DNA from 2 places in the Mesorhizobium sp. M0184 genome. Region 2 is predicted to be linked to the other one. Evidence: predicted binding sites of a transcription regulator. Region 2 holds the regulator's gene; the other holds the start of a gene.
What was found. Region 2 encodes LexA, which represses DNA repair genes until DNA is damaged. Its sites were predicted from a motif close to TGTTCNNNNTGTGTTCNG; they were not measured.
Positions count from the first base shown of each region.

Region 1 (15,925 bases), on a different contig from region 2:
AGCTGATTTTTACGAAACGCTAGGCGTGCAAAAGGGCGCCGACGAGAAGGAGCTCAAGAGCGCTTTTCGCAAGCTCGCCATGCAGTTCCATCCCGACCGCAACCCAGGCGACCATGCCTGCGAGCACAAGTTCAAGGAAATCAACGAAGCCTACGAGACACTGAAGGACCCGCAGAAGCGCGCCGCCTATGATCGCTTCGGCCACGCCGCCTTCGAGCACGGCGGTATGAATGGCGGGGCGCAAGGCTTTGGCGCCGGCGGCTTCGCCGACATTTTCGAAGACATTTTCGGCGACATGATGGGCGGGCGCCAGCGCCGCTCGTCCGGCGGACGCGAGCGCGGCGCCGACCTGCGCTACAATATGGAAATTACGCTGGAAGAGGCATTTTCCGGCAAGACCGCGCAGATTCGGGTGCCAGCCTCGATTTCCTGCTCGGAATGCTCGGGCAGCGGCGCCAAGCCTGGCACCCAGCCCGTCACCTGCTCGATGTGCAACGGCCACGGCAAGGTGCGCGCCACGCAAGGCTTCTTCTCGATCGAGCGCACCTGCCCGCAATGCCAGGGGCGCGGCCAGACCATCAAGGATCCGTGCCCGAAATGCGCCGGCCAAGGCCGTGTCACCGAGGAGCGCTCGCTGTCGGTAAACATCCCTGCCGGCATCGAGGATGGCACCCGCATCCGGCTGGCCAATGAGGGCGAGGCTGGCCTGCGCGGCGGCCCGTCGGGCGATCTCTACATCTTCCTCGCGGTCAAGCCGCACGAATTCTTCCAGCGCGACGGGGCCGATCTTTATTGCAAGGTGCCGATCTCGATGACGACGGCAGCGCTTGGCGGCTCGTTCGAGGTGACGACACTGGATGGTACCCAGACGAAGGTGAAGGTGCCGGAAGGCACCCAGAACGGTCGCCAGTTCCGCCTCAAGGGCAAGGGCATGCCTGTGCTGCGCCAGCCCAATATCGGCGACCTCTACATCCAGACCGTGGTTGAGACGCCGCAGAACCTTTCGCGCCGTCAGCGCGAATTGCTGGAGGAATTCGAGCAGCTTTCCTCAAAGGACAATTCGCCTCAGTCGAGCGGATTTTTCGCCCGCATGAAAGACTTTTTCGAAACGTTCGGCGAGCACTGAAGCTGATCCCTGGAAAACGCTTCCCGAGCGTCATCAACACCTTATCCGGGGATTCGCCTTGTCTTGCACCTCGTAACTGCTAAGTAGCATGCGAGGGAGCGTTGAGGAGGACTTTCAATGACGCGTAGTCCCGGACTGCGAAAGACGCTGGCGGAAAAGTTCGACGACGAGCTGAAGTTCTTCAAGGGCTGGATCGACAAGCCGAAGGCGGTCGGTTCGATCGTCCCGACCAGTTCCATCACCGCAGGCAAGATGGCCTCGATCGTCGATCCGACATCTGGCCTGCCGGTGCTCGAGGTCGGGCCCGGTACAGGCGTCATCACACGCGCCATCCTCGCCCAGGGCATAAAGCCTGAGAATCTCTACGCGGTCGAATATTCCACTGATTTCGTGCGCCATCTGCGCCAGCTTTATCCAGGCGTCAACGTCATCGAGGGCGACGCCTTCAATCTCGACGCGACGCTTGGCGACAAGCGCGACCTGATCTTCGATTCTGTGATATCGGGCGTGCCGCTGCTCAATTTCCCTGTCGCCCAGCGCATCGCCTATGTCGAGAGCCTGCTCGACCGTATCCCGGCGGGCCGGCCGATCGTGCAGCTGACTTACGGGCCGCTGTCGCCGATCCCGCCGGGCCGCGGCGACTATACGGTCGAGCATTTCCATTTCGTCATCCGCAACATTCCGCCGACGCAGCTTTGGATCTACCGACGCGGGGCCGCATGAATTGAAGCGTTGGGTTTGAATAGCACTTGTCTTATACCCATCGGGTGACAAGGCGGACCCATGGCTGTGATCCCGAAAATTCTCGTCGTCGCCGGTTCGTTGCGCAGCGGCGCCTATAGCGGCAGGACCGCCGACGTGGCACAGAAGGAACTTGCCATGCAGGGCGCCGAGGTGACCCGCATCTCGCTCGCCGACTATCCGCTGCCGATCCTCGACCAGGATTTGGAAAAGGACGAAGGCATTCCCGAAAACGCCGTCAAGCTCGGCCGGATGATCGCCGCCCATGACGGGCTGCTGATCGCGACGCCCGAATATAACGGCTCCATTCCACCGCTGCTCAAGAACAGCATCGATTGGGTGAGCCAGCTGCGCAAGGATGGCGGCCGGACGTTCAGGCCGCTTGCCGGCAAGGTCGCCGGCCTCTGCTCGTCTTCCAACGGACCCTTCGGCGGGATACGCTGCATCAACCATCTGCGCGCCGTTCTGGTACGCTGCCGGATGGAGGTGGTGACACCGGAGTGTTCGGTGCCGGAGGGCGGCTACGCCTTCGACGACGAGGGCAACTTCCGGGACGAAAGACTACGCCAATCGATGGAGCACCTATGCCGAACGCTGATCGAAACCTCGCGCATGCTGTCGACGCGGATCGAGGCATGATCCCGGACGCCGCGCATGCCGACACGATGCAGGAACGGCTGATCGTCGGCCTCGACCTGCCGACGCTGAAGGAAGCCGAGAAAGCGGTGCGCGAGCTCGACGGGATCGTCTCCTTCTACAAGATCGGTTACCAGCTCGCCTTTGCCGGCGGGCTCGATTTCGCCCGCGAGCTGGCCAGCGGCGGCACCAGGATCTTTCTCGACATGAAGCTCCTCGACATCGATAACACCGTTGCCAAGGGGGTCGACAACATCGCCAGGATGGGCATGAGCATGCTGACCATCCATGCCTATCCGAAGACGATGAAGGCGGCGGTCGAAGCCGCGAGGGGCAGCGACCTTTGCCTGCTCGGGGTCACCGTGCTGACCTCGATGGACGAGCAGGACGTGATCGACGCCGGCTATGAGTATGATCCGCATACGCTAGTGCTGAGGCGCTCCGAGCAGGCGCTGCATGCCGGCATGGGCGGCATCGTCTGCTCGGCCGAAGAAGCCGAGGCGGTGCGCCGCATCGTCGGCCCCGACCTGGCGGTCGTGACGCCGGGAATCCGGCCGAAGGGCAGCGACCATGGCGACCAGAAACGCGTGGTGACGCCGGCGCAGGCGATCCGCAACGGCTCCAGCCACCTCGTCGTCGGCCGGCCGATCGTCGGTGCGGCCGACAGGCGGGCGGCAGCGGAAGCGATCCTCGATGAAATGCGCTCGGCCTGAGGGCAGGAATTAACCCGGAGAAAAGCCATGCCCAAGGGATACTGGATCGCTCGCGTCGACGTGCGCGATGCGGAAGGCTACAAAGACTATGTCGCCGCCGCCAAACCGGCCTTCGATCGCTTCGGCGCCAAGTTCCTGGCGCGCGGCGGCGCACATGAGAAGGCCGAGGGGCCGGGCCGCGACCGCAACGTGATCATCGAGTTTCCGTCGCTTGCGGCGGCGCATGACTGCTACCACTCGCCCGAATACCAGCGCGCCGTCGCGATCCGCCAGAAGGTGGCCGATGGTGAAATCGCGCTGGTCGAGGGGATTTAGGCGAGAAGCCGGTTCGCCGCTGCCTCCGCCATCGCGTCGGCGAGGCTCAAGCCCCATTGCTGGCGACAGTAATCGCGGAAATCGAAGCAGGGCAAGCCGGGGCAGACCTCGAACTCGATGAGGTGGACGCTGTCGTCGGCTTCGACCCGGAAATCGATGGAAAACACATCCCGCAGGCCAAGCCCGACCATCAGGCGTTCGGCGATGCGACGGATTCTTGCATCGGCTTCAGGCTGGCTGCCGGCGACCGGCAGCAGCACCGGCTCGGTATATTTTCCCGCAGCTTTCGCCGCTGCGCCGGTATCGCCGTAAAGCGCCAGGCTGTCCTGCATGGTCTGGAAATCGCCGCCCGAACCGACAAAGGCGATGCCCAGCGCCTCGACGCCGGTATCCGGCCTCAATCCGAGAAAACTGGCGCGCGCGTTGCGGCCGGCGACATAGGGCTGGACGATGACATCGTCGCGATAGGCGGCGAAGACGCGCCGGCTAAGCTCCAGCGCGTGGCCGAGATCGTGGCAGTGCGAATGCGGCCAGATGCCGATCTTGGCGCCGAGCCGGTTCGGCTTGACGAACCAGCCGGCGGGCGAGGCCGGCGGCGCGACCAGCCAGGCGCCGTCACGGGCAAGGCCCGCCTGCGGCACCGGCAGGCCAAGCGCGCCGAGCACGGCGCCGGACCGGAACTTGTCCTGACAGAGCGCGAACAGCGCATCGTCGGCGCCGATCGCCTTCAGGCCATTCAGCCGTGCCAGAGCCGGTGCCGCGCCGCCGCGGAAATAGGCGACGCCGTCGGTCAGCGTCCAGACAAGCGTGGTCTTCGGGTCCTCGCCGGCGAGAACGCTTGCGGCGTCGTCGAGCGCCACCGGCGCAAATGACAGGCCGCGCTTCTGGCAAGCGGCGGCAAGTGCGTCGAATTCAGCAGCGATATCGGTCGATTGCGCCAGATAGGAGGCGATTTCGGCGGCACGCTCCGGCACGTGGTTATCGGCGACCAGCCGATCGAAGCAAGCCTTTTCTGGCTCGTAGACAAGGATCAGCTTCGGCTCGCGGCTTGACATGATCGAAACGATTTCCCGGCAGCACGATTGCCTAAAGCAATTCCAGGAAAAGTGTGAAACGGTTTTCCGTCCGGAATTGCGTCAAAACAAAGAGATAGAGCGTTTCAGCGTTCCCGCGAAACGATGAACCGTTCTAGCATCGCACGGCGAATGCATTCGGCTTTCGCGGAACCGACGTCAGCCGGACGCCTGCACGACAGCAACGGCGCCATCTTCCTGGTTGACCATGATCTTTTCCGAAAACCGGTTCCCACTTTTCGGGATCATGGTCTAGCCAATCAGCACGCGTGGCTCGAAGCGACCATTGACTGGAATGTCGAGCATGAATGTCATGCCGGCTTGCGGGTCGAGCAGGCGCTGCTTCTCGCTTTTGCCCGACCAGGCGGAGGTGACCGCCAGCCGGTCGGCATTCCTGCCGACGAAAGCCGGACAGGAAGGCTGCGTCGCCGGCATCGCCACCGAACGGACGAGCTTGCCGTCGGGTCCATAGGCTTCGACGACGCTGCCGCCCCAGCAGGCGTTCCACAATATGCCGTCACGGTCGAGCACCGAACCATCGATATAGCCCTTGGCCGAACGGTGGTCGACGAAGACCTTCGGTTCGCCAACCGGCAGTCCGGTCACCGGATCGCAGCCGACGCGCATCAACAGCCCGGTGCTGGTGTCGGTGTAATAGGCGATCGTCCCATCCTCGGAAAAGCAGATCGAATTGGGCACCGTGACGTCGGCATAGAGCCGGCGCAGCTCGCCCTTGAAGAACCAGTAGATCGAACCGGCACCCTTCTCCTCGCCCTTGCCCATGGTGCCGACCCACAGCGCGCCGCAAGGGTGAACGCGTGAATCGTTCGAGCGGGTGACCGTATTGTCGGCCTCGATCGGCGTGTGCAGCGTCAGCTTGCCGGTCGCGACGTCGCGGACATGCAGACCGGTCTCGGTGGCGATCAGCTGGCGTTGGTCGTCGATGATGCAGATGGCGCTGGCCATCTGACCGAGCTCGTGGATTTTGACGGCACCGCCCGACAGGCGCTGTTCGAGGAGCTGGCCGTTGACGATGTCGAACCAGTAGAGCGTGTCGGTGGCAGGGTCATAGCTTGGTCCCTCGCCGAGTTGGCAGACATGGTCGGAAAAAACCGAAACAATGGTCTCGCTCATCATGCCGCTCCAAACGCCGCGTCCCAGGCCTGAACTGCGGCTTTCGCTCGCGCTGCCACTTCGTCGACGCTCATGCCCGGCTTGAACAGGCTGGAGCCAAGACCGAAGACGCTGACGCCGGCTGCCTTGTAGCCGGCAAAATCCTTGTCCGAAACGCCGCCGACCGCGCCGACCAGCACACTGGCCGGCAGCACCGCGCGCATCGCCGAAATGCCTGCCGCGCCAAGCACGCTCGCCGGGAAGAATTTCAATGCCGAGGCGCCGAGCCGGATTGCCTGAAATGCCTCGGTCGGCGTGAACACGCCGGGCATCGTCACCATGCCGTAGTGCATGGCACGGCCCATGACCTCGGCATCGATATTGGGGCTGACCAGCAGCCGCCCGCCGGCCTTGTGCAGGCCGTTGACATCGGCGGCGCTGAGCACCGTGCCGGCACCGACCAGGGCCGTTGGAGGAAGCGCTCCGACAATGCTGGCGATGGAGGCGTAAGGATCGGGCGAGTTGAGCGGCACCTCGATCGCTTCGATACCGGCGCCGAAGATCGCCTGGCCGATCGCCACCGCCTCGCTTGGCTTGAGGCCACGCAGGATGGCGACCAGACCCCGCTCGAGCTTTGGAAAAGGTGCGGTTTCGGTCATGCGGCAACTCCATTTCCAGCGATCATGCCATTTTCGCGCGCGGCTTCGGCAAGACCGGCACGCACCGCCTCGTCGGCGTCGACCACCCTGACCGCGAGCCCGGCAAGGCCGAGGGCGTCGGCATAGAGCTTGCCGAGTGCGCCCGACGCGATCAGCACGACGGGCACGGCCCCATAACGGCGATTTGCCGAAGCGATCTCGCCGCCGATCAGCAGGCCGGACAGGCAGGCGGCGGCATCCTCGGGCTTCAGATCCTGCAGCAGGCTGGCGGCGCGGATCGAGAACAGTCTTGAACCGATGTCACCGCCTTCGGCCAACGCCTTCAGGCACCACTCCCGGAAAAATGGATTTTCGGCGGCAACCGGCTTCGGCGGCTCGCCCAGCGAATGGCGCAAGATCGAGTGCGCGGCCAGCACCGAAAACAGCTCGCCGGTCGGCCAGGTGCCGAAACCGGCAACAGAGCCGTCCTCGACCAGCACCCATTTGGAATGGGTGCCAGGCATGCAGACGAGATGGCGTCCCTTTGCCGGCAAACCTGCGCCGGCAAGCTGCGTCTCCTCGCCGCGCATGACATCCGGGGCGTCGGCCAGACGCTGGGCAAGGCCGGGCACGATGCGGATGTCGCGGCGCTGGCCGGGGATGCGGGCAGCGCCGGCGAGAATAGCGCCGATCGGCGCCGGCACGCTGACATAGGGCGCCTCCAGCCAGCCCTGGCGCGAACCGGCCATGCCGCAAATGATGACCGGCAGCGCCTCGGGAGCACCCAGGGCAGCCAGATGCCCTTCGAGAATGGACGAAAATCCTTTAGCCTGGGCGGTGATCAGTCCGTCATCGCCGCGCCGCTCGGCGAGAACCTTGCCGGCGCCGTCGAGCAGCCAGACCCTCATGCGGGTGGTGCCCCAGTCGACGGCCGCGACGGAAGCTGCCTTGCTCGATGAGATCACAGGAACCCCCCATCGACGATCAGCATCTGCGCGGTCAGCATGCGTGAGGCATCCGACGCCAGGAACAGCACGGTGCCGACAATGTCTTCCGGCTGCATCACCTCTTTGATGCACTGTTTGGCGACATGAGCGGCGAGCGCTTCTTCGGTGACCCAGAGCTTTCTCTGCCGCTCGGTGATCACCCAGCCGGGCGCGATCGCGTTGACACGGATGCCGTCGACGCCGAGCTTGCCGGCAAGACCCTTGGTGAGACCGACGATGCCGGCCTTGGCGGCGGTGTAGGCCGGCATATCGGGATGGTTGATGAGAAACGACGTCGAGGTGAAGTTGATGATCGAGCCGCCGCCGGCCCGCTTCATGCCCGGCGCCACCGCCTGTGCGCTGAAGAAATGCGGGCGCAGGTTGATGGCATGGTTGTTGTCCCAGAACTCCACCGTGACGTCTTCGACGGCATGACGGTCATCCTGCGCGGCATTGTTGATCAGCACGGTCACGTCGCCATGCGCCTTGGCGGCTTTAGCCGCCGATAGCCGCAACGCCTCGATGTCGCGTATGTCGGTCTTGAGATAAAGCGGCCGCCGGCCCAGCTCCTTGTCTAACCGATCGGCCAGCGCCACACTCGGACGGTCCGCGATATCGATGAAGGCGACCTTTGCCCCCTGGCGGACAAAACCTTCGGTCAAGGCAGCACCAATGCCGGAGCCGCCACCGGTGATCAGCACCGAAGCGCCTTCGAGGTCGGCAAAGCGTGCCGATGGCATCATGAAATTCTCTCCCGGTCCAATGATCTCGGTCGGCCGGCGCGCATCCTATCCAGCCGTGTCGGGCGGGCAAGGGCGAAAGAGTGGATTGTCAGGACTTATGACCGACAAAAGGCCGCACGGGCCGCCGATCGATCAGCTGCCCAGCCGGACGCGGTACAATTCGACGGCGGCTCCGCTGGTCCCGGCAACCGGCTCAAGCCATTCCGGCACGCTGCCGCGCATCAGCCCGGCAAGAAAGCCTGCCGGCGCCTTGGCTGCGAGGAGCTTGCTTTCGGCGCTGCCGGGGCACAGCGCGACGAGGCCGACGTGATGATCCGCCAGGATGGTCCTGGCATCGGCATCGGACCCAAGGAAGGCATCGAGCGCCAGCAGGTTGCCGGCGACGTTGCGATGGTAGGGCCCGGCGAAGACGCGATGTCCGGAATAGGCCAGGATAGGCGATCCGAGATTGGAAATTGCCAGCACGGTGGTGCCGGGCAGGCGGCCGAGTGCCGCAAAGGAGGCCATGCGCTGGCAAGCGACATCGGCGCCGTCGCCATTATCGGCGGCGGTACTGCTGTCCTCGAAGGCTACCGAGGTTGCCGCGGCAGCCCCAGTCCAGACCGCATTCACCGAAACCAGCCAGACGGCAGCCATGCGCAGCGCCACACCGCGCGACGGGCTGACCTCGGCCCGTTGACGCCATTTGGCAATCCAGGCGGCAAGCGGGACGACAGCGAAGGCGATCGAGAATGTCGAACCGCGCACCTGCCAAGCACTGACGATGAAGGCCACGACAAGCAGCGCGCCGACAAGGCTGTCCTGCCGCCGCCAGCCGCCACGGCCAAGGCGAAGCGCCATCAGCACGAGCGCGATGAGCGGCGTGGCATAGCGCGCCACCACCCCGGCCGGATCTTCAGCGAGCAGCTTGAACAGCGATTGCGCCTCGTCGATGTGATCAAGCCATAGCTCCTTGAGGCGCGGATCGAGGTTCGCATAGGGCGCTGCCAGGCATTGCGGGGACAAAAAGACGACGACAGAGCCCAATACAAGAGCAAGCAGGCCAAGCAAGGCGAACCGCCATTGGCGCGTGCGGCCGGCGGGCTCGACCGACGCTATCGCCGCAAGGCCGGTTCCGGCAATCGCCGCGACGACGAACTGCACGGTCGAGAAGGCGTCGCATTGCGCCTGACCCCAGGCAGACGGCGCAATGGTGGCGACAAAGACGAGAGCGGACACGCCGGCAAAGCCGAGGCCGAAATCCCTGGCAATCGACCTCTCGCCATCGGCGTCGAGGGCAAACAGCGTGGCGACTGAGGCGCCGATGGTGGCGACATAAGGCGCGGTTTCCATGCCGACGGCCAGCATCAATCCGGCGCACAGGCCGGAGAGCAATGCCGCCGGCCTGCGCAACGGCGCTTCAAGCAACAAGCTCAGGCTGGCCATGCTCAGCATCAGCTGGACATTGTGGTGATCGAGCGCGCCAGGCGAAAAAATGCCGAGGAAATGCAGTGCGGCGCCGCCGACGACGACAGCCGGCAGCACAGCGCCGTACCCGGCAAAGCTGCGCGCGGCGCGAGCCGTGAAAAATACGGTCAGGCAAAAGAGCAGCGCCGGCCACAGCACTTGCGCAACATTCTCGGCAAAGCCCGCGCTGCCGGTCAGGGCCGATACGGCGATGATGATGGCGGCGATCGGCGCATCGACCAGCCGCGACCAATGCATGACGAAACCGCCTTCCAGGCCCATCCTGTACTGGTGCAGATCGAACCAGCCCTGGCTGGCCAGCATGTCGCGAACTTCGACAAGGCGCAGCAGATTGTCGTTGTCGCCGCCGGCATTGGTCAATTCCGGGAAGCCGGCAAGGGCATTGACGGCAAGTGCCAGCAAAGTGGCAAGCAGCGCCAGCGCGATATCGGACCTCCAAATGGAGGCGCCATCGTCGGCTGTGCTCATATCAGGACCTTTGGAAGGAATACGGTGCGGTTTAAACCTAGCCTTAACAGCTTCAATAAATAGTAAAGCCGCCCGAGCGAGGCCGGCGCTTGAGCGGTCAGGGGCCTCACAGGGCATCCGGAGACGAAAATGCCACAAGAAGTGCGCCATGAGCCGAGCATCGCCGTGCTCCTGCCTTGCTACAATGAGGAGCTGACGATCGGCGAAGTGGTGCGGCGCTTTCGCGAAACGCTGCCTGCCGCCGCGATCTATGTCTACGACAACAATTCGCGCGACCTGACCGCGCTCCGAGCCCGCGCCGCCGGCGCCATCGTGGTGCGCGAGCCGCGCCAGGGCAAAGGCAATGTCGTGCGCCGCATGTTCGCCGACATCGAGGCCGACATCTACCTGATGGCCGACGGCGACGGCACCTATGCGCCGGAGGACGCGCCGCAACTGATCAACACGCTGCTGACCGAGCGCTCCGACATGGTGGTGGGCACCAGGCGCGGCGTCGCCAACGACGCCGGCAGGACAGGCCACGCCTTCGGCAACCGCATCTTCAACAGCCTCTACAAACGTTTGTTCGGCTCGGACTTTACCGATATCTTCTCGGGTTACCGCGCCTTCACCAGGCGCTTCGTCAAGAGTTTTCCCGCCGTTTCCGGCGGTTTCGAGATCGAGACCGAAATGTCGGTGCACGCCTCGCAGCTCAAATTGCCGGTCAGCGAGATCGGACTCGACTATGGCCGCCGGCCGGAAGGCTCCTCGTCGAAGCTGTCGACCTTTCGCGACGGCGCGAAGATCCTGTGGATGTTCGCCATGCTGATGAAGGAGACGCAGCCGCTGCGTTTCTTCGGCGCTTTTTCGGTGTTCTTCCTGGCATCAAGCCTGTTTCTGATGGCGCCGGTGCTGATCGAGTTCGCCGAAACCGGGCTTGTGCCGCGCATGCCGACGTGGGTGCTGTCGGTCGGGCTGCTGCTGCTGTCGATGCTGGCGGCGGTGACCGGGGTAATCCTCGATTCGGTGTCGCGCGGCCGGGCCGAGCAGAAGCGCATCTTCTATCTGTCGATGCCTTCCGGCCGCGTCGAACGCGAACGCGCAAGTGCGCTCGCGACTTTGAAGACCGGACCGCGCAAGACCCCGCGGGCGGCTTAGAGCCCTAAATGGGACGCCTCGCCCGCTTCATTGTCGCCGGCGGCATCGGCTTCGTCGCCGACGCGGCGGCGCTTTGGCTGGTGTTGGCGATAGCGCCGCTTGGCCCCTTCGCGGCTCGCATCATCTCGATCGGTTTTGCCCTGTCCGTCACCTGGCTGATCAACCGCCATCTGACCTTCTCGCCTTCCAGCCGCGGCGTCGCGCAAGAGGGCGCACGCTATGGCGGCGTCGGCATTGCCACCAGCCTCGTCAATTATCTCGTCTATTGCGCCATGCTGTTCGCGCTGCCGATGGTGCCGCCGCTCGTCGCCCTTGCGGTCGCCTCACTGGTTGCCATGGCGCTGTCCTTCCTCGGCTATTCCAAGCTGGTGTTCGACCGCTGAACGCACATCGCATTGGGGTCTGCGCCAAGCGAAGCGCAGCCTCATCATGACCTTGGCCGATTGGCAGAGGCCGCCGATTTCCTTATATCGCTCTCGTCGATGCATCGGCCCGAGAAATCGGAATCGATTTTCGGAAAGCACGATGCATGGATTCAAAAAATGTTGGAGCGTACTTTGTGCGTCCAAGTGGATCGCTCCAAGTGCGCCGGAGAGCTGCCATGCCCCTGAAAGTCGCCGTCCAGATGGACCACATCTCCACCGTGTCGGTAGCCGGCGACACGTCGTTTGCGCTGTCGCTGGAGGCGCAGCGGCGCGGCCACCAATTGTTCCACTACACGCCCGACCGGCTGTCGCTGCGCGACGGCAAGGTGTTTGCCCGTATCGAGGCGATGCAGGTTCGCGACGATAAGGGCAATCATTATTCGCTGGGCGAAGAAGTCCGCACCGATCTTTCGGAGATGGACGTCATCCTTTTGCGGCAGGATCCACCCTTCGACATGAACTACATCACCACCACGCATATCCTCGAGCGCATCCATCCGAAGACCCTGGTGGTCAACGACCCTGCCTGGGTGCGCAACAGCCCGGAAAAGATCTTCGTCACTGAATTTCCCGACCTGATGCCGGACACGCTGATCACCAAGGACCCGCTCGAGGTCGCAGCCTTCCGCAAGGAGTTCGGCGATATCATCGTCAAACCGCTCTACGGCAATGGCGGCGCCGGCATCTTCCACCTGCACGAGGCCGACCGCAACCTCGCCTCGCTGCTCGAAATGTTCGACCAGTTGTTCCGCGAACCCTACATCGTGCAGCGCTACCTCAAGGAGGTGCGGGCTGGCGACAAGCGCATCATCCTGGTTGACGGCGAGCCTGTCGGCGCCATCAACCGGGTACCGGCCGAGCATGATTCCCGCTCCAACATGCATGTCGGCGGCCGCGCCGAAAAGACCGAATTGACGGCGCGCGAACGCGAGATCTGTGCCCGCATCGGCCCCGCGCTGAAGGAGCGCGGCTTCATCCTTGTCGGCATCGACGTCATCGGCGACTACATGACCGAGATCAACGTGACCTCACCGACCGGCATACGCGAAGTGCAGCGCTTCGGCGGCGCCGACATCGCCAGCCTATTTTGGGATGCCGTCGAGGAGAAGCGCAACTAGCGTACATTGCTTCTGGAAGCGGCCGCGTTCCGGACCATTGCAGCCGTGGCGCTCAGCTGTTCCCCAAATGTTCTTGCCTTCGCCGGAAATCTGTGGTTGTCTCCGGTGACGCCGTTCGCGGCATGATCGCAAAGGCTTGGGGCAAAAGCCTGCATCCGGGGTGAAGACATGGTGGCGCGGGTTCGCACGGTTGCTTTCCAGGGCATCGAGGCCGTGCCGGTCGACGTGCAGGTGATGATCGCGCCGGGCAAGGTCAACATGCACATCGTCGGGCTGGCCGACAAGGCTGTAGCCGAAAGCCGCGAGCGGGTGCAGGCAGCGCTGCATGCATCCGGCCTGTCGATGCCGTCGAAGAAGGTCACCGTCAATCTGGCACCCGCCGACCTGCCCAAGGAAGGCAGCCATTACGATCTGCCGATCGCGCTCGGGCTGATGGCGGCGCTCGGCGCCATTCCGGGCGACATGCTGGCCGGCTATGTCGTGCTTGGCGAATTGTCGCTCGACGGCACCATCGCCGCGGTGGCCGGCGCGCTGCCGGCGGCGATCGGCGCCAATGCCGAAGGCAAGGGCCTGATCTGCCCGTTCGCCTGCGGGCCGGAAGCGGCCTGGGCCGGCAAGGATTTCGACATATTGGCGCCGCGCAGCCTGATCGCCATCGCCAATCATTTTCGCGGCACGCAGGTTCTGTCGCGGCCGGAAGCCGGCATCCATGCCTCGGCGCGCGACCTGCCCGACCTTGCCGACATCAAGGGCCAGGAGACCGCCAAGCGGGCGCTGGAGGTGGCGGCAGCCGGCGGCCACAATCTTCTGATGGTCGGGCCGCCGGGATCGGGAAAGTCGATGCTGGCGCAGCGGCTGCCGTCGATCCTGCCGCCGCTGGCGCCCAGGGAATTGCTCGAAGTCTCGATGATCGCCTCGGTGGCCGGCGAACTCGGCGAAGGAAAGCTCACAGACCGGCGGCCGTTCCGCGCGCCGCATCATTCGGCCTCGATGGCGGCGATGGTCGGCGGCGGGTTGCGCGTGCGGCCGGGCGAGGCCTCGCTCGCCCATCACGGCGTGCTGTTCCTCGACGAGTTTCCCGAATTCTCGCCGCAGGCGCTCGATGCGCTGCGCCAGCCGCTCGAGACCGGCGACTGCATGATCGCGCGCGCCAACCACCGCGTCACTTATCCGGCACGTATCCAGCTGGTCGCGGCGATGAACCCGTGCCGCTGCGGCATGGCCGGCGAGCCCGGCTATCGCTGCCTGCGCGGCGACCGCTGCCGCACCGACTACCAGGCGCGCATTTCCGGCCCGCTGCTCGACCGTATCGACCTCAGGATCGAGGTGCCGGCGGTCTCGGCCAGCGATTTGATCCGGCCGGACCGGGCAGAGAAAAGTGCCGCGGTGGCGCTGCGCGTCGCCCGCGCCCGTACGATCCAGCGCGAGCGCTTCGAGCGGCTCGGCGCGACCGCCACCACCAACGCCCATTGCTCGCCCTCCGTCATCGAGGCGATCGCCATGCCCGATGCCGCCGGCCTGTCGTTGCTCAGAGATGCCAGCGAAAAACTCGGCTTTTCCGCGCGCGCCTATCACCGCGTCTTGAAGGTGGCGCGGACGCTGGCCGACCTCGAGGCAAGCGAAACAGTCGGCCGCATCCATCTGGCCGAGGCGATTTCCTACCGCATGAGCTCGGAGCGGATGGCGCAGGCGGCGTGACGTTCCCCTCCCCCTCGGGGGGAGGGTGGCCGCGAAGCGGCCGGGTGGGGTTGCCGGCGACGTGCTCTGCCTTTAACGTCTGCACGATATCCGCAGATCAAGATGGCACCGAGTATTGGTCGCCAAGACAATCCCGTTCTTGTCGCTGGAATGGGAGTCGGCGCAATTCTTGCAGGACCCCTCCCGGCCCTTCGGGCCACCCTCCCCTCAAGGGGGAGGGGGACACCGACTCCCATGCCTTCGCTTCAGGTGCCCTGCTTTGCCTTCAGCTCCAGCCTCCGTGCGTGCAGCACCGGCTCGGTATAGCCGTTGGCCTGGACGCGGCCCTTGAAGACCAGATCACACGCGGCGAGGAAGGCGATGGACTTGTCGAAATCCGGCGCCATCGGCCGGTAGAGCGGATCGCCTTGGTTCTGGCGGTCGACGATCGCCGCCATGCGTTTCATCGTCTCCATGACCTGCTCGGGCGTGCAGACGCCGTGATGCAGCCAGTTGGCGATGTGCTGCGAGGAGATGCGCAGCGTGGCGCGGTCCTCCATCAGACCGACGTCGTTTATATCCGGCACTTTCGAACAGCCGACGCCCTGGTCGATCCAGCGCACGACATAGCCCAGAATTCCCTGCGCGTTGTTGTCGAGTTCCTTCCGGATGTCCGCCTGAGACCAGTTCGGCCGGACAGCGACGGGCACCGACAGGATGTCGTCGAGTTTTGCCTTGGGGCGGCTCTTCAGCGCAGCTTGCACGGCATGGACGTCGACCTTGTGATAATGGGTGGCGTGCAGCGTTGCCGCCGTCGGCGACGGCACCCAGGCGGTGTTGGCGCCGGCCTTGGGATGCGCGATCTTCTCGGCCAGCATCGCCGCCATCAGGTCGGGCATCGCCCACATGCCCTTGCCAATCTGGGCGTGGCCGGCCAGCCCGCATTCCAGCCCGGTGTCGACGTTCCAGGCTTCGTAGGCGGCAATCCAGGCGGCCTGCTTCATGTCGCCCTTGCGGATCATCGGGCCGGCCTCCATCGAGGTGTGGATCTCGTCGCCGGTGCGATCGAGGAAGCCGGTGTTGATGAAGACGACGCGTTCTTTCGCGGCGCGGATCGCCTCCTTGAGGTTGACGGTGGTGCGCCGCTCCTCGTCCATGATGCCCATCTTGATGGTGTTTTTGGGCACGCCGAGCAGCGCCTCGACGCGGTCGAAAATCTCGACGGCGAAGGCGACTTCGTCGGGCCCGTGCATCTTGGGCTTTACGATGTACATCGAGCCGGCGCGAGAGTTTTGTCTGCGTCCATTAGGGCCGATATCGTGCAGCGCGATCAGCGCCGTCAGCGCCGCATCCATGATGCCTTCCGGCACCTCGTTGCCGTCGCGGTCCGATATCGCCGGGTTGGTCATGAGGTGGCCGACATTCCTGACCAGCATCAGCGAGCGGCCGGGCAAGGTCAGCGTGCCGCCATCGGGCGCGGTATAGGTGCGGTCGGGGTTGAGCCTCCGGACAAAGCTCTTGCCGGCCTTGGTGATCTCCTCCGCCAAGT
Region 1 covers NZ_JAMYSZ010000032.1:43,363-59,287, forward strand. Annotated here, with positions in the region: gene dnaJ (molecular chaperone DnaJ) at 1-1,126, shown strand, start outside; gene pmtA (phospholipid N-methyltransferase PmtA) at 1,244-1,849, shown strand; gene NKJ23_RS28255 (NADPH-dependent FMN reductase) at 1,910-2,506, shown strand; gene pyrF (orotidine-5'-phosphate decarboxylase) at 2,503-3,216, shown strand; gene NKJ23_RS28265 (DUF1330 domain-containing protein) at 3,244-3,531, shown strand; gene NKJ23_RS28270 (D-alanine--D-alanine ligase family protein) at 3,528-4,586, opposite strand; gene NKJ23_RS28275 (SMP-30/gluconolactonase/LRE family protein) at 4,857-5,738, opposite strand; gene NKJ23_RS28280 (2-dehydro-3-deoxy-6-phosphogalactonate aldolase) at 5,738-6,376, opposite strand; gene NKJ23_RS28285 (2-dehydro-3-deoxygalactonokinase) at 6,373-7,317, opposite strand; gene NKJ23_RS28290 (SDR family NAD(P)-dependent oxidoreductase) at 7,317-8,084, opposite strand; gene NKJ23_RS28295 (GtrA family protein) at 8,217-10,019, opposite strand; gene NKJ23_RS28300 (glycosyltransferase) at 10,149-11,156, shown strand; gene NKJ23_RS28305 (GtrA family protein) at 11,165-11,539, shown strand; gene gshB (glutathione synthase) at 11,758-12,699, shown strand; gene NKJ23_RS28315 (YifB family Mg chelatase-like AAA ATPase) at 12,868-14,397, shown strand; gene NKJ23_RS28320 (malate synthase G) at 14,643-15,925, opposite strand, start outside.
Region 1: NKJ23_RS28315 (YifB family Mg chelatase-like AAA ATPase) is a predicted target of LexA. The motif match lies at 12,757-12,774, and genes of this name have one in related genera.

Region 2 (15,925 bases):
TCGACCGCGGCATCGCCTTCCTGCTGGTGCCGGTGTTCCTCGCATGCGGGGTGGTCGTATATTTCGGGCTGTCGGTGGAGCCGGCCTTTCCACAGCCGATCGCAATCGCGCTCCTCGCGGCCCTTTGTGCCGTCGTCTCGCGGTCATGGCCCAGGACGCGCCTGTGCTTCATGGTGGCACTGCTCTGCGCGCTTGGCGTACTTGCCGCCAAGTTCGAGACATGGCGTGTCGGAACGCATATGCTCGGTTCCGAAATCTCGACGCGGCTGACGGGTCGCGTCGTATCGTACGAGCCCATGGCGAGCGGCCGCATCAGGCTGACAATCGATGTGATCTCAACCGCCAGGCCGACACTGCGCTACATGCCGGAACGGGTCCGCGTTTCGGCGATGAAGATACCGGCTGAGCTGACCGCCGGTTCCGAGATCACCGGCTATGTGCGGCTGCTGCCGCCGACCGGCCCGGTGCGGCCCGACAGCTATGATTTCTCCTTCGACAGCTATTTCGCCGGTATCGGCGGCAGCGGCTTTTTTCTCGGCAATCCGAAAGTCGTGTCGTCGGGCAGCATGCCGCTTGCCGCGCAGCTTTCTTCCGCGATCGAAGACGCGCGCGAATCCATCGCCGACCATATCCGCAGCCGCATCGGCGGTGCCGAGGGCGAGATTGCTGCTGCGTTGATCGTCGGCGTGCGCGCCGGCATTCCCGAGGAGATCAACGAAGCGATGCGGCGCACCGGCATCTACCACATCATCTCCATCTCGGGGCTGCATATGGCGTTGGTCGCCGGCACCATCATGGCGCTGCTGCGGGGTGCCTTTGCGCTGTTTCCCGATTTCTCATCGCGACGGCCGGTCAAGAAATATGCCGCGGCCGCCGCGCTTCTTTCGATTGCGGCCTACCTCGTCTTTTCCGGCATTGTCGTGGCGGCCGAACGCAGCTTCATCATGCTGGCGGTGATGCTTATCGCCGTGCTGTTCGACCGGGCCGCGCTCACCATGCGCAACCTGGCGATCTCGGCCATCGCGGTCATCCTGGTGTCGCCGCACGAGGTGGTCGGTCCGAGTTTCCAGATGTCCTTCGCCGCGACGGCGGCCCTTGTCGGCGCCTATGCAGGCTGGTCCGATTACCGCGCCGGCAGGGCCACCACGCCGCCGCCGCGGCTGTCGCCGCAACGCTTTGCCACTCGAAAGGTCCTGCTGGGCATGTGCGGTCTGGCGATGACCTCGATCATTGCAGGGAGCGCCACAGCGCTTTTCGCCATATGGCATTTCCAGCGCGTGGCGCCGCTCAGCCTGTTCGCCAATCTGGCCATCATGCCCATCGTCTCACTGGTCGTCATGCCCTTCGCCGTTCTCAGCGCGCTGGCGATGCCGTTCGGTGCGGATGGCCCTTTCCTCTATGTCATGGGCAAGGGGCTGACGGCGATGATCGCCCTGTCCGGGTGGATCTCGGAGCGCTCGCCGATCGATGCGGTCGGGCTGATTTCGCTGAGATCCGTCCTTCTGGTGACGATCGCCCTCGTCATTGCCAGCATGGCGACGACCTGGTTGCGGCTGGCGGCACTTCCTTTTGCGCTCGCCGGCTTGCTGACGACAACGCAGACACGCATACCCGACGTATTGGTCTCGGAGGACGCACGGCTGGTCGCGCTGCCGATCGGCAGCGGTGAACTCGCGGTCAACCGGGCACGCCCGAATGAGTTCACCATCGACAACTGGAAACGCGCGCTCACATCCGAGGCTATCGTCGCGCCGGAAACACCTGGAAAGAACGACCCGCAATTCGACATTGCCGATCCGGCCGACCTACCGCCGGGCATGCCGTTCATTTGCACGGATGGCCTCTGCCTTGCCAGGCATCCATCCGGCGCGATCATCGCGCAAGCCAAGGACCGCGATACTGCGCGGCCAGCCTGCGCCTTTGCCAGCTTGATCGTCATCGACGACGCCACCGCCCATAACCCCTGCTACTACGACCGGCTGGTCCTCGTCGTCACCAAACGGCAACTGGCGCACGCGGGAAGTGCCGCCGTCTACTTCGATCCACAAGCGGCAACGCGCGCCGAAATCCGTTTCGCGGTCGAAAAATCATACCGGCCCTGGCACGTGCAGCGGAAATTTTCACGCGCGGCACGAGGCCTGCCGCCATACCGCAGGGCCGACAACCCCAAAGCCGGCGCCAAGGGCGGAGCTCAGTAGCGGCGGATCAGTCCGACGAGCTTGCCTTGCACCTTGACCCTGTCTGGTCCGAAGATGCGCGTCTCGTAGGCCGGATTGGCGGCTTCCAGGGCGATCGAGGCGCCCTTGCGGCGGAACCGCTTCAGCGTCGCTTCCTCCTCGTCGACCAGTGCCACCACGATCTCACCGGGGCTCGCCGTATCGGCATTGCGGATGATCACCGTGTCGCCGTCGAAAATGCCGGCCTCGATCATCGAATCGCCTTTGACCTCGAGCGCATAATGCTCGCCGCCCATGATCATATCCGGCGGCACCGAAATCGAATGCGTCTGGTGCTGGATGGCGTCGATCGGCACACCGGCGGCGATGCGGCCCATCACCGGGATCGAAACGGCGGCGACGACATCGTCGTCATTTCCGGCTGCGGGCACGCGCGACGATGTCGGCTTGCCTTGCCGAGGACCGCCTTGCCCAAGACTGCCCTGGATGACACTCGGCGAGAACTTGCGTGCCGCATTGAGGCCGGGGGCGATCGAGTCAGGCAGGCGCAGCACCTCCAGCGCACGGGCCCGGTTGGGCAAACGGCGAATGAAGCCGCGCTCCTCCAGCGCCGTAATCAGCCGGTGGATTCCGGATTTGGAAGCCAGGTCGAGCGCTTCCTTCATCTCGTCGAAGGAAGGCGGGATACCGCTTTCCTTCAACCTTTCGTGGATGAACATAAGCAGTTCGTGTTGTTTGCGTGTCAGCATAGCGACCCCCAACAGAATCAGAAAAACAAACCCAGAACAAACACTATCTGTTCCAGTTGTGTTCCGCAACTGTTTAAAGTTTAATGAATGCGTTAAGGCTTGGGAAACAAACCACGCCCCTACCGGAATGCCGCATTTTCACCGTCGCGAGCGTCATCCCCTTGATTCTGCTTTCGTTTGCGCCTTCTGGCTTCCCAGAAGGCAGCACTGGCATCGGCCGTCAGTCGGCAAAGGGCACGGAATTGAACCCGTATCGACTGCGCGGTTCGGTCAATGCACCGTGAACGAAACGAACTCAAAACGCCAACCTCGGGTTAACTCCTGGTTTCCAGTCGCCTGGTCAGGCTGCTTCTCGCCGGTGGAGCCTTGCTGCGCGCAACCAGGTGATGGAAGAACAGTCGATGCGTGTCCGGCGTTGCGTTGAACTTTTGGGGGGAGCAGGCAAATCATGACAGGAATTCCCGATCTCGCCGCCATAAAGGCGATGGATGCCGCAGATCCGCTGCGCGCGATGCGCGACCGCTTCGTGTTGCCGCAAGGAGTGATCTATCTCGACGGCAATTCGCTAGGAGCTGCTTCACGTGCCGCTTTCGATGAACTGCACAAGGCCGCGACCGAAGAATGGTCGCATGATCTCATCCGCGCATGGAACACGGCCGGCTGGTTCAACATGCCGCTTGAACTTGGCGACCAGCTCGGGCGCCTGATCGGTGCCGCGGCCGGCCAGACGGTGGTCTGCGACACGACATCGGTCAACATCTACAAGCTGCTGCACGCCGCCATGGCCATGCGACCGGAGCGGCAGGTCATCGTCGCCGAGGGCGATAGTTTTCCGACGGACCTGTACATGGCTGAGGGTGTGGTTTCGACGCGAAAAGATACGCTGCTGCGCCTCTCGGGGGTCGACGCGCCGACCATCGAAGAGCTGATCGACGAACGCACCGCCGTGGTGCTGGTCAACCACGTCAACTACAAGTCGGGCGAACTGCGCGACATGCCGGCGCTGACGCGCAGGGCTCAGGAAGCCGGGGCGATGATCGTCTGGGATCTCTGCCACACCGCCGGCGCGATGTCAGTCGAGCTCGACAAGGCAAACGCCGATTTTGCCGTTGGCTGCACCTACAAATATCTGAATGGCGGCCCGGGCGCGCCTGCCTTCATCTATGCGGCTGAGCGGCATCTTTCCGACATCCAGCAGCCGCTCACCGGCTGGTGGGGCCATGCACGGCCCTTCGCCTTCGAGCCAGGCTATGCGGCCGGCACCGGCATCCGCCGGTTTCTGTGCGGCACCCAGCCGGTCCTGTCGATGCGCACGCTGAAGGGCGCGCTCGACATCTGGAACGATGTCGACATGACGGCGGTGCGCAAGAAGAGCATCGCGCTGGCGGATCTGTTCATCGAGCTTGTCGAGGCAAAGTGCGGCACTTACGGGCTCACGCTCGAAAGCACGCGCGATGGGGAAAAACGCGGCAGCCAGATTTCATTCATGCATGAGCATGGCTACCAGGTCATGCGCGCGCTGATCGAACGTGGCGTGATCGGCGATTTTCGCGCGCCATCGACCATGCGCTTCGGCTTCACCCCGCTCTATGTCAGCTATGCCGATGTCTGGCAGGCCGTCAAAGTGCTTGAGGATATCCTCCGCACCGGTGCGTGGAAGGATGCGCGCTTCGCAATCAAAGCAGCTGTCACTTGAGATTGATGCGAGAGCTGGAATCGTGAGGCTGGCGACGACGCGCCGCGCGATGCTCACGGCTACGTTGCAAGGCCATATTGCCAGGGAGGGCGCAGGGTGTTCGAACGTCACATTGCCGATTGGGACAACGCCTATGCCAACGGCGCCAACATAGCCGGCAGCGATCGCTGGCCGGCGGCCTGGACCGAGCCCGCGCGGGTTTTCCGCGACGTGCTTTCGACCGAGGGCAGGGCGCGGCTCGACATGGCCTATGGCGACAACCCACGCAACCGGCTCGATCTTTTCCTGCCGGCCATCAAGCCCAAGGGACTCGTGGTGTTCGTTCATGGCGGCTACTGGATGGAATTCGACAAGAATTTCTGGTCGCATCTTGCCGCTGGCCCTGTTGATCGCGGCTATGCGGTGGCGATGCCGTCCTACACGCTCTGTCCGCAGATACGCATTGGCGGCATCGTCAAGGAAGTCGGCGCGGCGATCGGCAAGGCGGCGGCGATGGTCCCAGGGCCGCTGATGCTGACCGGACACTCGGCCGGCGGCCATCTTGTTAGCCGGATGGTTACGGCCACGACGCCGCTGGCGCCCGAAGTGGTCCGGCGCGTTCGTCACGTGGTGTCGATCTCGGGGGTGCATGATTTGCGCCCGATCATGCGCACCGGCATGAACGAGACGATCGCGATCGATGAGGCCGAGGCGCAGGCCGAAAGCCCGGTGCTGCTGCGCCCGATGGACAAGGCCCGCCTGACCTGCTGGGCCGGCGGCGGCGAGCGCGCCGAATTCCTGCGTCAGAGCGCGTTGCTGGCCAACATCTGGATCGGCCTGGGTACCGCGACCAGCTCGGTGGTCGAGCCTGACCGGCATCATTTCAACATCATCGACGGTTTGGCCGATCCAGACCATCCGCTGACCCGGACCTTGATCTCGGAGTGAGGCAGGTTCAGCGTAACATCAGCACGTCGCAGGGGGAGCCCGCCGCTGCGGCAGGTGAGAACGGCGCGCGAACGATCAGCCCGTTGGCATCGGCCAGCATTTTCAGCATCGAGGAGTCCTGGATGCCGAACGGCGTCGCCACGAGCGTACCGGCGTCATCTATGACAACAGCCCGCACATAATCTTGCCTGAGATCGTTGGCCGGCATGGCAGCACCGAGCCGTGCCCGACGTATATCCTGCTGAAAGGCGCGGCCGCCGAGCCGCGCCAGCAGCGGCTTCAGGAAGAGCTGAGTGCAGACCAGGCTTGCCACCGGATTGCCGGGCAGGCCGATGCAGCGAATGTCTCCCAGCCGCCCGAACATCAGTGGCTTGCCCGGCCGCATGGCGATCTTCCAGAAATCGAGCGTCATGCCTTGCCCGGTCAGCACGTCATGAACGAAGTCGTGGTCACCGACCGAGGCACCGCCCAGCGTGACGATGACGTTCGCGCCAGCCTTCACGGCTTTTTCAACCAGCGCAGCGATCGCCTCCCTGCGGTCCGGCGCGATGCCAAGGTCGAGCGCGCGCGCACCGACCGACTGTGCGGCAGCGGCGACACCATAGGCGTTGGAGGAGATGATCTGGTCGGGGCCAAGATCGCTGCCCGGCGGCAGCAATTCGTCGCCGGTGGCGATGATGGCGACCAGCGGCCGTTTGACCACGCGCACCTCGGGGTGATTGGCCGATGCCGCCAGCGACAAGGCCGCCGGGTCGAGCAGGCGGCCTTTGGGCAGCAGGACATCGCTCTTGGCGAAATCGAGCCCGAGGCGGCGGATGTTGCGCCCCTGCACCGTCGGTTCCGTCACTTCGACGCTGCCGCCACCGAGATCGCGGACGTTCTCCTGGATGACGATAGTGTCGGCGCCTTCGGGAAGCGGCGCGCCGGTAAAGATGCGCACGGCCTGCCGCTGCTGCACCGTTCCGGCAAAGCCGCGTCCGGCCGGCGCCATGCCGACCACCGAAAGCTTTGCCGGTACGGACGCGATATCGGCCGCCCGCACGGCATAGCCGTCCATGGCGGAGGCGTTGAACGGCGGCTGGGTGCGGAGCGCCACAACCGGCTCCGCCAGCACGCGGTCGGCGGCATCCAGCAGTGCGACGCGTTCGCCCGGCAGCGCTGCTGCGCCGTCCAGCAGGCGCTCGAGCGCCTCGGCAACTGGGACCAGCGCCATTATCGGCCTGCCTCGGTGGCCCCGTCTCCGGTGATCTTGTAGTCGCCGGATTTGCCGCCGGTCTTTTCAACCAGCCTGATGCCGGAGATGACCATGGCGCGGTCGACCGCCTTGGCCATGTCGTAGATGGTCAGGCAAGCGACCGAGACGGCACTCAGAGCCTCCATCTCAACGCCGGTCTTGCCGGTGACGCGGGTCAATGCTGTCACCTTCAGGCCGGGCAGCGCGGCGTCCGCCTCGATATCGACAGATATCCTGGTTAGCAGCAGCGGATGGCAAAGCGGGATCAGTTCATGCGTCTTCTTGGCCGCCATGATGCCGGCAATGCGCGCGGTGCCCAGCACGTCGCCCTTCTTGGCGTCGCCGGCGAGGATCATGTCCAGCGTCTCGGGCCGCATCGCGACAAAACCTTCTGCGACTGCCGTGCGCACCGTCTCAGCCTTGTCGCCGACATCGACCATGTTGGCTTCGCCCTGCGCGCCAAGATGGGTGAGGGTGGCCGCCATCCTCAAACTACCTCTGCCGGCGCCTTGCCCGTCAACAGCATGCGCGTTGCCGCGGCCACGTCCTGCTGGCGCATCAGGCTCTCGCCGACCAGGAAAGTCGCAATGCCGCTCTGCTCCAGCCGGCGGCAATCGTCGTGCGAAAAGATACCGCTCTCGCTGACCAGATGGCGGTCGGCCTGCACCATCGCTACCAGCCGCTCCGAGGTCTGTAGGCTGGTTTCGAAGGTCCGGAGATTGCGGTTGTTGATTCCGATCAGCCGCGACGACAGCTGCAGCGCGCGTTCCATTTCAGCCTCGTCATGCACTTCGACCAGCGCGTCCATGCCGAGCCCGAACGCTGTCGCTTCGAGTTCTCTTGCCAACGCGTCGTCGACGCTGGCCATGATGATCAGGATGGCATCGGCGCCCCATGCCCTGGCCTCGTAGACCTGATAGGGGTCGAACAGGAAATCCTTGCGCAATGCAGGCAGCTCGACGACAGCGCGCGCAGTGGTGAGGAATTCGGGCGCGCCTTGGAAGGAGGGTGCGTCGGTCAGCACCGAAAGGCAGGCGGCACCGCCCTTCGCATAGGCCCTGGCCAGCGTCGGCGGATCGAAATCGGCGCGGATCAGGCCTTTGGATGGGCTAGCCTTCTTGATTTCGGCAATCAGCGCGAACCTGCCGGATTTGCGCTTTGCTTCAAGGGCGGAAAGAAAGCCGCGCGGCGCGTCGGCATCCGTCGCCCGTGCCTTGATCTCGGCGAGCGGCACGCGCGCCTTGGCCGCCGTGATCTCGTCGCGCTTGTAAGCCTCGATCTTGCGCAGGATGTCGGACATGGTTTTAACCGTTCGAAATCTCGATCAGCCTGTCGAGCACTTTCAGCGAGCGGCCGCTGTCGATGGCCTGCGCCGCCGTTACCATGCCGTCGGCGAGGGTCGTCGCTTTGCCGGCCACCACCAGCCCGGCGCCGGCATTCATCAGCACCGTATCGCGAAAGGCGCCGGCTGCGCCGCCCAGCATGTCGCGCAGTGCCTGGGCGTTGTGGGCGGCGTCGCCGCCGCGCAACTCGTCCTTGCTGTGCCGCTTCAGTCCGACGGCTTCCGGGGTCAGCGTAAAGCTGCGGATCTCGCCGCCGGCCAGTTCGGCGACAAGTGTCTCGCCGGTGGTGGTGATCTCGTCATAGCCGTCGCCATGGACGATCCAGGCATGGTCGGCACCAAGTTCCTTCAACGTTTCTGCCACCGGCATGATCCATTCGGGCAGGAACACGCCGACCATCTGCCGTCTGACACTCGCCGGATTGGAAAGCGGGCCCAGCAGGTTGAAGATGGTGCGGGTTCCGAGCTCGACCCGGGTCGGGCCGACATGCTTCATCGCCGGGTGATGCGCCGGCGCGAACATGAAGCCAACGCCGGCCTCGTGGATGCAGCGGCCGATCGTCTCCGGAGGGATGTCGATCTTGACGCCCAATGCGATCAGCACATCGGCGGCGCCGGTCAGCGAGGACAGTCCGCGATTGCCGTGCTTGGCGACGGGCACGCCGCTGCCGGCGATGACGAAAGCGGATGCGGTCGAAATGTTAACGCTGTGCGAATTGTCGCCGCCGGTGCCGACAATGTCGATGGCGCCCTCGGGGGCTTCGACACGCAGCATCTTGGCGCGCATGGTGGCGACGGCGCCGGCGATCTCGCTGACGGTCTCACCGCGCACGCGCAATGCCATCAAGAAGCCGCCGATCTGGCCGGGGGTAGCATCGCCCGACATGATAATGTCGAAGGCCTCGCGCGCCTCCTCGAAAGAAAGAGCGCTGCCGGCGGCGACCTTGGCGATGTGGATCTTCAGCGCGCTCATCTGGCCAGGGCTTGGGTTACGGCCGTCTGATCGATGCGGACGTCATATTGCGTCTGCAACTGCGCTACCAACTGGTCGAGCAGGTCGTCGGACATGCCGGATGTGAAGGACTTCTGTGCGTCCTCGGGTACTGAGCTGGCGTCGGCCCCGGCGGGCTCGAATACCTCGGCAACCTTGAACAGGATCTGTCCGTCGCCCGTGGGCGAGGGGATCAGCCCGGTGCCGCCTTCGCCGACGCCGAACATCGCGGCGGCGCCTTCCTTGCCGAAATCGACGTCGTCAGCATCGCGTTTGACGCCGCGCTTGGTCTGCTTTTCGAGCTTGAGCTCACCGGCGATCACCTCGAGCGTGGCGCCAGCCTTGAGACGCTTCTCGAGCTCCTGTGCTTTTGCGGTGAGCCGTTTGGTGGTCTCCGCCGCGGTCCAGTCGGCCACGACCTTCTGGTGGACTTCGTCCAATGTGCGGTCGCGGGCAGGCGTGATCGCGCTCACGTCGTAGAAGACGAAGCCGTTATCGGCGGTGGTGAGGCCTTCATTGTCGGTTCCGGGTTCGGATTCGAACACCGCCTTGATGAGTGCCGGCGATTCCGGCAGGTCTTTGACGATGCTTCCATCCGGCCGTTGGCCGGTGCGGTCGATGGCATCGATGGTGACGACCTTCAGCTTCAATTTGGCGGCTGCCTCGGCGAGCGAACTGCCCGAGGCGCGCGTATCCTCGTAATTGTCGTGCACGTCCAGCAAGATGCGGCTTGCCTCGCCCAGTGCCAGGTCCTTGCGGATCTGCTCGGATACTTCGGCCAGCGGCTTCACCACTTCGGGCTTGATCTCGGTGACGCGCAGCAGAACGGGACCAAATGCTCCTTGTACGACCGGGCTGACCTCATTGACGTTGAGCTTGAAAGCAGCGTCGGCGACCGCCTTGTCGGCGATCTTGTCCTTGGCCAGCGTGCCGAGCAGCGTGTCGGCCGGCGTCTTGCCTTCGGCAGCGACGATCTTGTCGAAGGTCGCGCCGGTCCTGAGCGAATCGAGCGCCGCCTTTGCGGCATCAGGTGTCTTGAACACAAGCTGCTCGATGGTGCGCATCTCCGGCGTGGTGTAGCGCGCCTTGTTCTTATTGTAGTCGTCGCTGGCCTGTTGGTCGGTCACCGCGCTCAAATCCATGATGTCTTCCGGTTCGAGCCTGACATAGAAGAACTTGCGGTATTCGGGCGCAGCGTAGGTTTTCTTGTTTTCCTCGAAATAGGCCGAAAGCGCGCTGTCGGACGGCGCTTCTATCGGCTCGACAAGCGATTTCGGCAAGGTCAGGTAGTCGATGGTGCGATCTTCGCCGCGATAGAGCGCGACCGCCTTGAAGAATGTATCCGGGGCCTTGAGGCCGTCCGAAACCGCCTCGACGATCTGCTGGCGGACCGCGACCTGGGCGCGGTTCTTCAAATAGTCTTCCGGCCGCATGCCGATCTGCCGAAGCAGGTACTCGAAGGTTCTCCTGTCGAAGCTTCCGGCAGGCCCTTTGAACGCCGGGTCTTCACGCGTCAGTTCGGCGAGCCGGTCCTTTGACAGGCCGAGTCCGAGCTTGCGGGCCTGCTCGTCGAGGACAGCGCCCGACACGAGTTGCGCCAGCACCTGGTTGTCGATGCCGAGCGCCGTCGCTTGCTCACGGCTGATGCGCTGGCCGAATTGCTGCGACATGACGCTGAGCTGGCGATCGTAGGCGAGGCGGTATTCGTTGATCGAGACCTTGGTGCCTCCGGCCGTGATCACGGCATCATGGCCGGCAAGACCGCCCATCAGGCGGCCCGAGATGCCCCAGACGGCGAAGCTCAACACCAACAATGACAGCAGCAGTTTAGCGACCCAGGTCCCCGCCGCGCTTCTCAACATACCAAGCATGAGTACTTCCGATTTTTGCGCATTTCGCATGCGCCGAGTCTGAAACAAGCGCAATAGCGCCCTTCCTGCCCACTGTCGATTGCTTTGTGGCCTGATTTTGATAGTGAGGGCCAGCTGGAAATTGCCCGGAGAAACAAATCCCATGACGCCTGGAATCCGCCCGCTCGTCGCTGGCAACTGGAAAATGAACGGCACTAGCGCCTCGCTCAACGAGATCAGGATGATCGGCAACGGCTTCATGAGTGGGCTCGACGCCGAGACCGAAGCGGTGGTCTGCGTGCCGGCGACCTTGCTTGCGCACGCCGCCGAGATTCTGTCGCGCACGCCGGTGCGGGCCGGCGGAGAGGATTGCCACACCGAGGAAAGCGGCGCCTATACCGGCTGCATTTCGGCCGAGATGCTGAAGGATGCAGGTGCCAGCCATGTCATCGTCGGCCATTCCGAATGCCGCGCCGATCGCAAGGAGGACGATGCCTTGGTCCAGGCCAAGGCCTCCGCCGCATGGCGCGCCGGGCTGGTGGCCATCATCTGCATTGGTGAGACAAGAGCCGAACGAGAAGCAGGAGCCACGCTCGACGTGCTGTCGCGCCAGGTCGCTGGCTCGGTCCCGCCAAACGCCACGGCTTCCAACACCGTCATTGCCTATGAGCCAATATGGGCGATTGGGACCGGCTTGACCCCGACCGCCGCCGACGTCGCCGAGGCACATGCGCATATCCGCGAAGAACTGGCACGGAAGCTCGGCAATACGGCGGCCAAGATGCGCATTCTCTACGGCGGCTCGGTCAAGCCGTCCAACGCCGTCGAGTTGCTCGGCGTCAGGAATGTCGATGGCGCGCTAGTCGGCGGCGCCAGCCTAAAGGCGGCGGACTTCCTCGGCATCGCGGAAGCCTATCGAAACATCGCTTGATACAAGGGCTGCTTGCTGCATTTGAACGGACGGCCGGCGCCGAAATCGTTGCAAAGGACGCATTGCTTCCCATATTCCGGCCACGGGCTTGGAAATGCCGTCAAAGCATTGTATTGAGCCGCCTCCAAATCAGCGGCCGCACAAGGCCTTGCCAGGGTAAATTATGGAAACCGTACTGATCGTCGTCCACCTCATGGTCGTGCTCGCGCTTGTCGGCGTGGTGCTGCTGCAGCGCTCCGAAGGCGGCGGCCTCGGCATCGGCGGCGGATCGGGCTTCATGACCGCGCGTGGCGCCGCCAATGCGCTGACGCGGGCGACAGCGATCCTGGCTGCCGCTTTCTTCGTCACTTCGCTGACACTGTCGATCGTTGCGCGCTATGGCGAGAAGCCGATCGACATTCTCGATCGCGTGCCGGCGACCTCGGACGGAGCAGGCAAGGGCGTACTCAACCAATTGCCTGGAACCACGACGCCGACGCCGCCTTCGGGCACCACGGCGCCGACCCCGCCGTCCGGCAATGGCGCGGCAACGACGCCGCCGGCAACCGCTCCGGCGACGCCGCCAGCGACAAACGGCGCCACCGCGCCGGCCACGCCGCAGGTTCCCAACCAGTAATAGGGCAACTTATGCCGCGATCTGTTGTCGTTTGAACACAGTCGCGGCAAATGCCGCACGATCACGAAGATTCGACTGCGCCTCACGCTTGAGGCGCTTCCGGCTAATCGATTATACGTTGCACGCGGCATTCTCGGCGTCCTTGGGGGGCGCCGGGCGACGCCGTAGGCAACAAGCATTGAACGATCGGATCTTCCCCATGCAGCTTCGCAGCTTCATTTTTGCCGGCCTTTGTGCCGTGCTCAGCCTAGGTGCGCCCGCTTACGCGGCCATGCCGACGGCAAACTCGGCCCACAAAGCCGCAACAACAACCGACGTCGTCAAGGTCGCTGCCAAAAGCGATGCAGCGCAATTGAAGCTTCTCAAGAAGAAGAAAGATCCGACGCCGGACGACCTTGCGCAGATCCGCAAGATCGAAGCCAAGATCGCAGCCGACAAGGAAGCCGCTCGCGCCAAGGCACTCGAAGCCAGGAAGCTGGCGATGCGCGAGGCGGCGAAAGCCAAAGCCGATGCGGAACGGCAGGCGTTCCTTGCCAAGAAGAGCCAGCCGCTCGCAACGGCCAAGGTGGCTGACGCCACGCCGGCCAAGAAGAAGACCGTCAACATCATCGAACCGATTACGCCCATTGCGCCGATCCAGTCGGCCGAGCCGATCCCGGCCGAGGCCATGAACGTTGCGCTGACCGGCAACAATGGCGAGTTGCGCAGCGAACCGGTCGGGCAGAAGCCGCAGAGCGTCGGGCTGTTCGCGGGACTGTTCGGCGGCACATCCTCTTCGTCGATGTCGCTGCTTCCGGAAACACGCGCGCTCGACGCCGCGCTCGAAAGGAAGCAGGCCAAGCGGCAGTTCAAGGTCAAGGCGGAATTCGTGCCGCAGGAGGTCGAATTCACCGGCTACAACCCCGGCACCATCGTCATCGATACCAGCGCCCGTCGTCTCTACCTCGTCGAATCATCGTCAACCGCCCGCCGTTATGCCATCGCGGTCGGCCGGGAAGGCCTGCAGTTCAAGGGTACGGTTGCCGTCGGGGACAAGCAGGAATGGCCGCGCTGGATTCCGACGCTGGATATGCAAAAGCGCGAACCCAAGCACTATGGCCAGTACAAGGACGGCATGCCCGGCGGCGGCGACAATCCGCTCGGTGCGCGCGCCATCTATCTTTACGACGGCAAGAAAGATACCCACCTGCGCATTCACGGCACCATCGCGCCGCAGTCGATCGGAACCAGCGCCTCCAATGGCTGCTTCCGCATGATCAACGAGCACGTCATGGACCTTTACCGCCGGGTGAAAGTAGGCACCAAAGTCGTCATCATCTGACGCTTTGACAGATCGTGCCAAAAAGGGCCGGCCTCGCCGGCCCTTTTGTTTTGATACGCCAACGACCAGAGCGCCTTCTTGGGAAAAAGCCTTCGCGGCGGTTTTTTCTCTGGCGGAATCAATTCGGCCGCGTTAAGCGATGACTCCCATGGCGCGATATGTATTCATCACAGGCGGCGTGGTTTCCTCACTTGGAAAAGGCATTGCTGCAGCGGCCCTTGGGGCTCTCTTGCAGGCGCGGGGCTATCGCGCACGCATCAAAAAGCTCGATCCCTATCTCAATGTCGATCCCGGCACGATGTCGCCCTATCAGCACGGCGAAGTCTTCGTGACCGATGACGGGGCCGAGACCGATCTCGATCTTGGCCATTATGAGCGCTTCACCGGCCGCTCGGCCAACCAGCAAGACAACATCACCACCGGCCGGATCTATAAGAACATCATCGAGCGCGAGCGGCGCGGCGACTATCTCGGCGCTACCGTGCAGGTCATTCCGCACGTCACCGACGAGATCAAGAATTTCGTCCTCAACGGCAATGACGACTACGATTTCGTGCTGTGCGAGATCGGCGGCACCGTCGGCGACATCGAAGCGATGCCGTTCCTGGAGGCGATCCGCCAGCTCGGCAACGACCTGCCGCGCAACAACGCCGTCTACGTCCACCTGACCTTGATGCCTTACATTCCGACGGCAGGCGAACTGAAGACCAAGCCGACGCAGCATTCGGTCAAGGAGTTGCGCGGCATCGGCATTGCACCCGACATACTGCTGGTCCGCGCCGACCGGCCGATCCCCAAGGAAGAGCGCAGAAAGCTGTCGCTGTTCTGCAATGTCCGCGAAAGCGCCGTCATCCAGGCGCTCGACGTCCCGCATATCTACGACGTGCCGATGGCCTATCACAATGAAGGGCTGGATTCGGAAGTGCTGGCGGCCTTCGGCATCGATCCGGCGCCGAAGCCGCGCATGGAACGGTGGCAAGCGGTGTCCAACCGCATCCACAATCCGGAAGGCGAAGTGACCATTGCCGTCGTCGGCAAATATACCGGCCTCAAGGACGCCTACAAATCGCTGATCGAGGCGCTGTCGCATGGTGGCCTCGCCAACCGGGTCAAGGTCAAGCTCGACTGGATCGAAAGCGAGATATTCGAGAAGGAAGACCCGGCGCCGTGGCTGGAGAAGGTCCATGGCATTCTCGTCCCCGGCGGTTTTGGCGAGCGCGGCTCGGAGGGCAAGATCCTGGCGGCGAAGTTCGCGCGCGAGCGCAAGGTGCCGTATTTCGGCATCTGCTTCGGCATGCAGATGGCCTGCATCGAGGCGGCGCGTTCGCTGGCCAGCGTCGAGCACGCATCATCGACCGAGTTCGGTCCAACCGAGGAGCCGGTCGTCGGCTTGATGACTGAATGGCTGAAGGGCAACATGCTGGAAAAGCGCAGGGAAACCGGCGACCTTGGTGGTACCATGCGGCTCGGTGCCTACCAGGCCGACCTCGCCAAAGGATCGAAGATCGCCGAGATCTATGGCGATACCCAGATTTCCGAACGCCATCGCCACCGCTACGAGGTCAATGTCGACTACAAGGAGCGGCTCGAGGATTGCGGCCTGGTGTTTGCCGGCATGTCGCCGGACGGCGTGCTGCCGGAAACGGTCGAATATCCCGACCACCCCTGGTTCATCGGCGTGCAGTACCATCCCGAGTTGAAAAGCCGGCCGCTCGATCCGCACCCGCTGTTTGCCAGCTTCATCGAGGCGGCGGTAGAGCAGTCGCGGCTGGTCTAGACTAGCCGCCCATGCAAACTTACGTCGCGCTGCTCTACAGCATTGTCCTGGGCGAGGGGCGGCGGGTCGTCATGTCCGATCTGAAGGCGATGGCCGAAGGCCTGGGTCTGAATAACCCGCGCACGCTGGTAGCGACCGGCAATCTGGTCTTCGAGGCGCAAGAAACAGAACTTGCGGCATTGGAGCAGCGGCTGGAGGCGGCGTTCGCAAAGACGTTCGGCCGCCACGTCGACATCATCGTGCGCCGCGACGACGGCTGGCTAAGGCTGGCGGCCGGCAATCCGTTCCCAGCTGAATCGGCTGAGACCGCGGAC
Region 2 covers NZ_JAMYSZ010000012.1:14,989-30,913, forward strand. Annotated here, with positions in the region: gene NKJ23_RS16480 (ComEC/Rec2 family competence protein) at 1-2,198, shown strand, start outside; gene lexA (transcriptional repressor LexA) at 2,192-2,926, opposite strand; gene kynU (kynureninase) at 3,375-4,622, shown strand; gene NKJ23_RS16495 (hormone-sensitive lipase) at 4,719-5,549, shown strand; gene NKJ23_RS16500 (molybdopterin molybdotransferase MoeA) at 5,557-6,762, opposite strand; gene moaC (cyclic pyranopterin monophosphate synthase MoaC) at 6,762-7,268, opposite strand; gene trpC (indole-3-glycerol phosphate synthase TrpC) at 7,271-8,083, opposite strand; gene trpD (anthranilate phosphoribosyltransferase) at 8,088-9,098, opposite strand; gene NKJ23_RS16520 (SurA N-terminal domain-containing protein) at 9,095-10,987, opposite strand; gene tpiA (triose-phosphate isomerase) at 11,130-11,897, shown strand; gene secG (preprotein translocase subunit SecG) at 12,061-12,513, shown strand; gene NKJ23_RS16535 (L,D-transpeptidase) at 12,713-13,834, shown strand; gene pyrG (CTP synthase) at 13,983-15,611, shown strand; gene NKJ23_RS16545 (DUF1697 domain-containing protein) at 15,623-15,925, shown strand, end outside.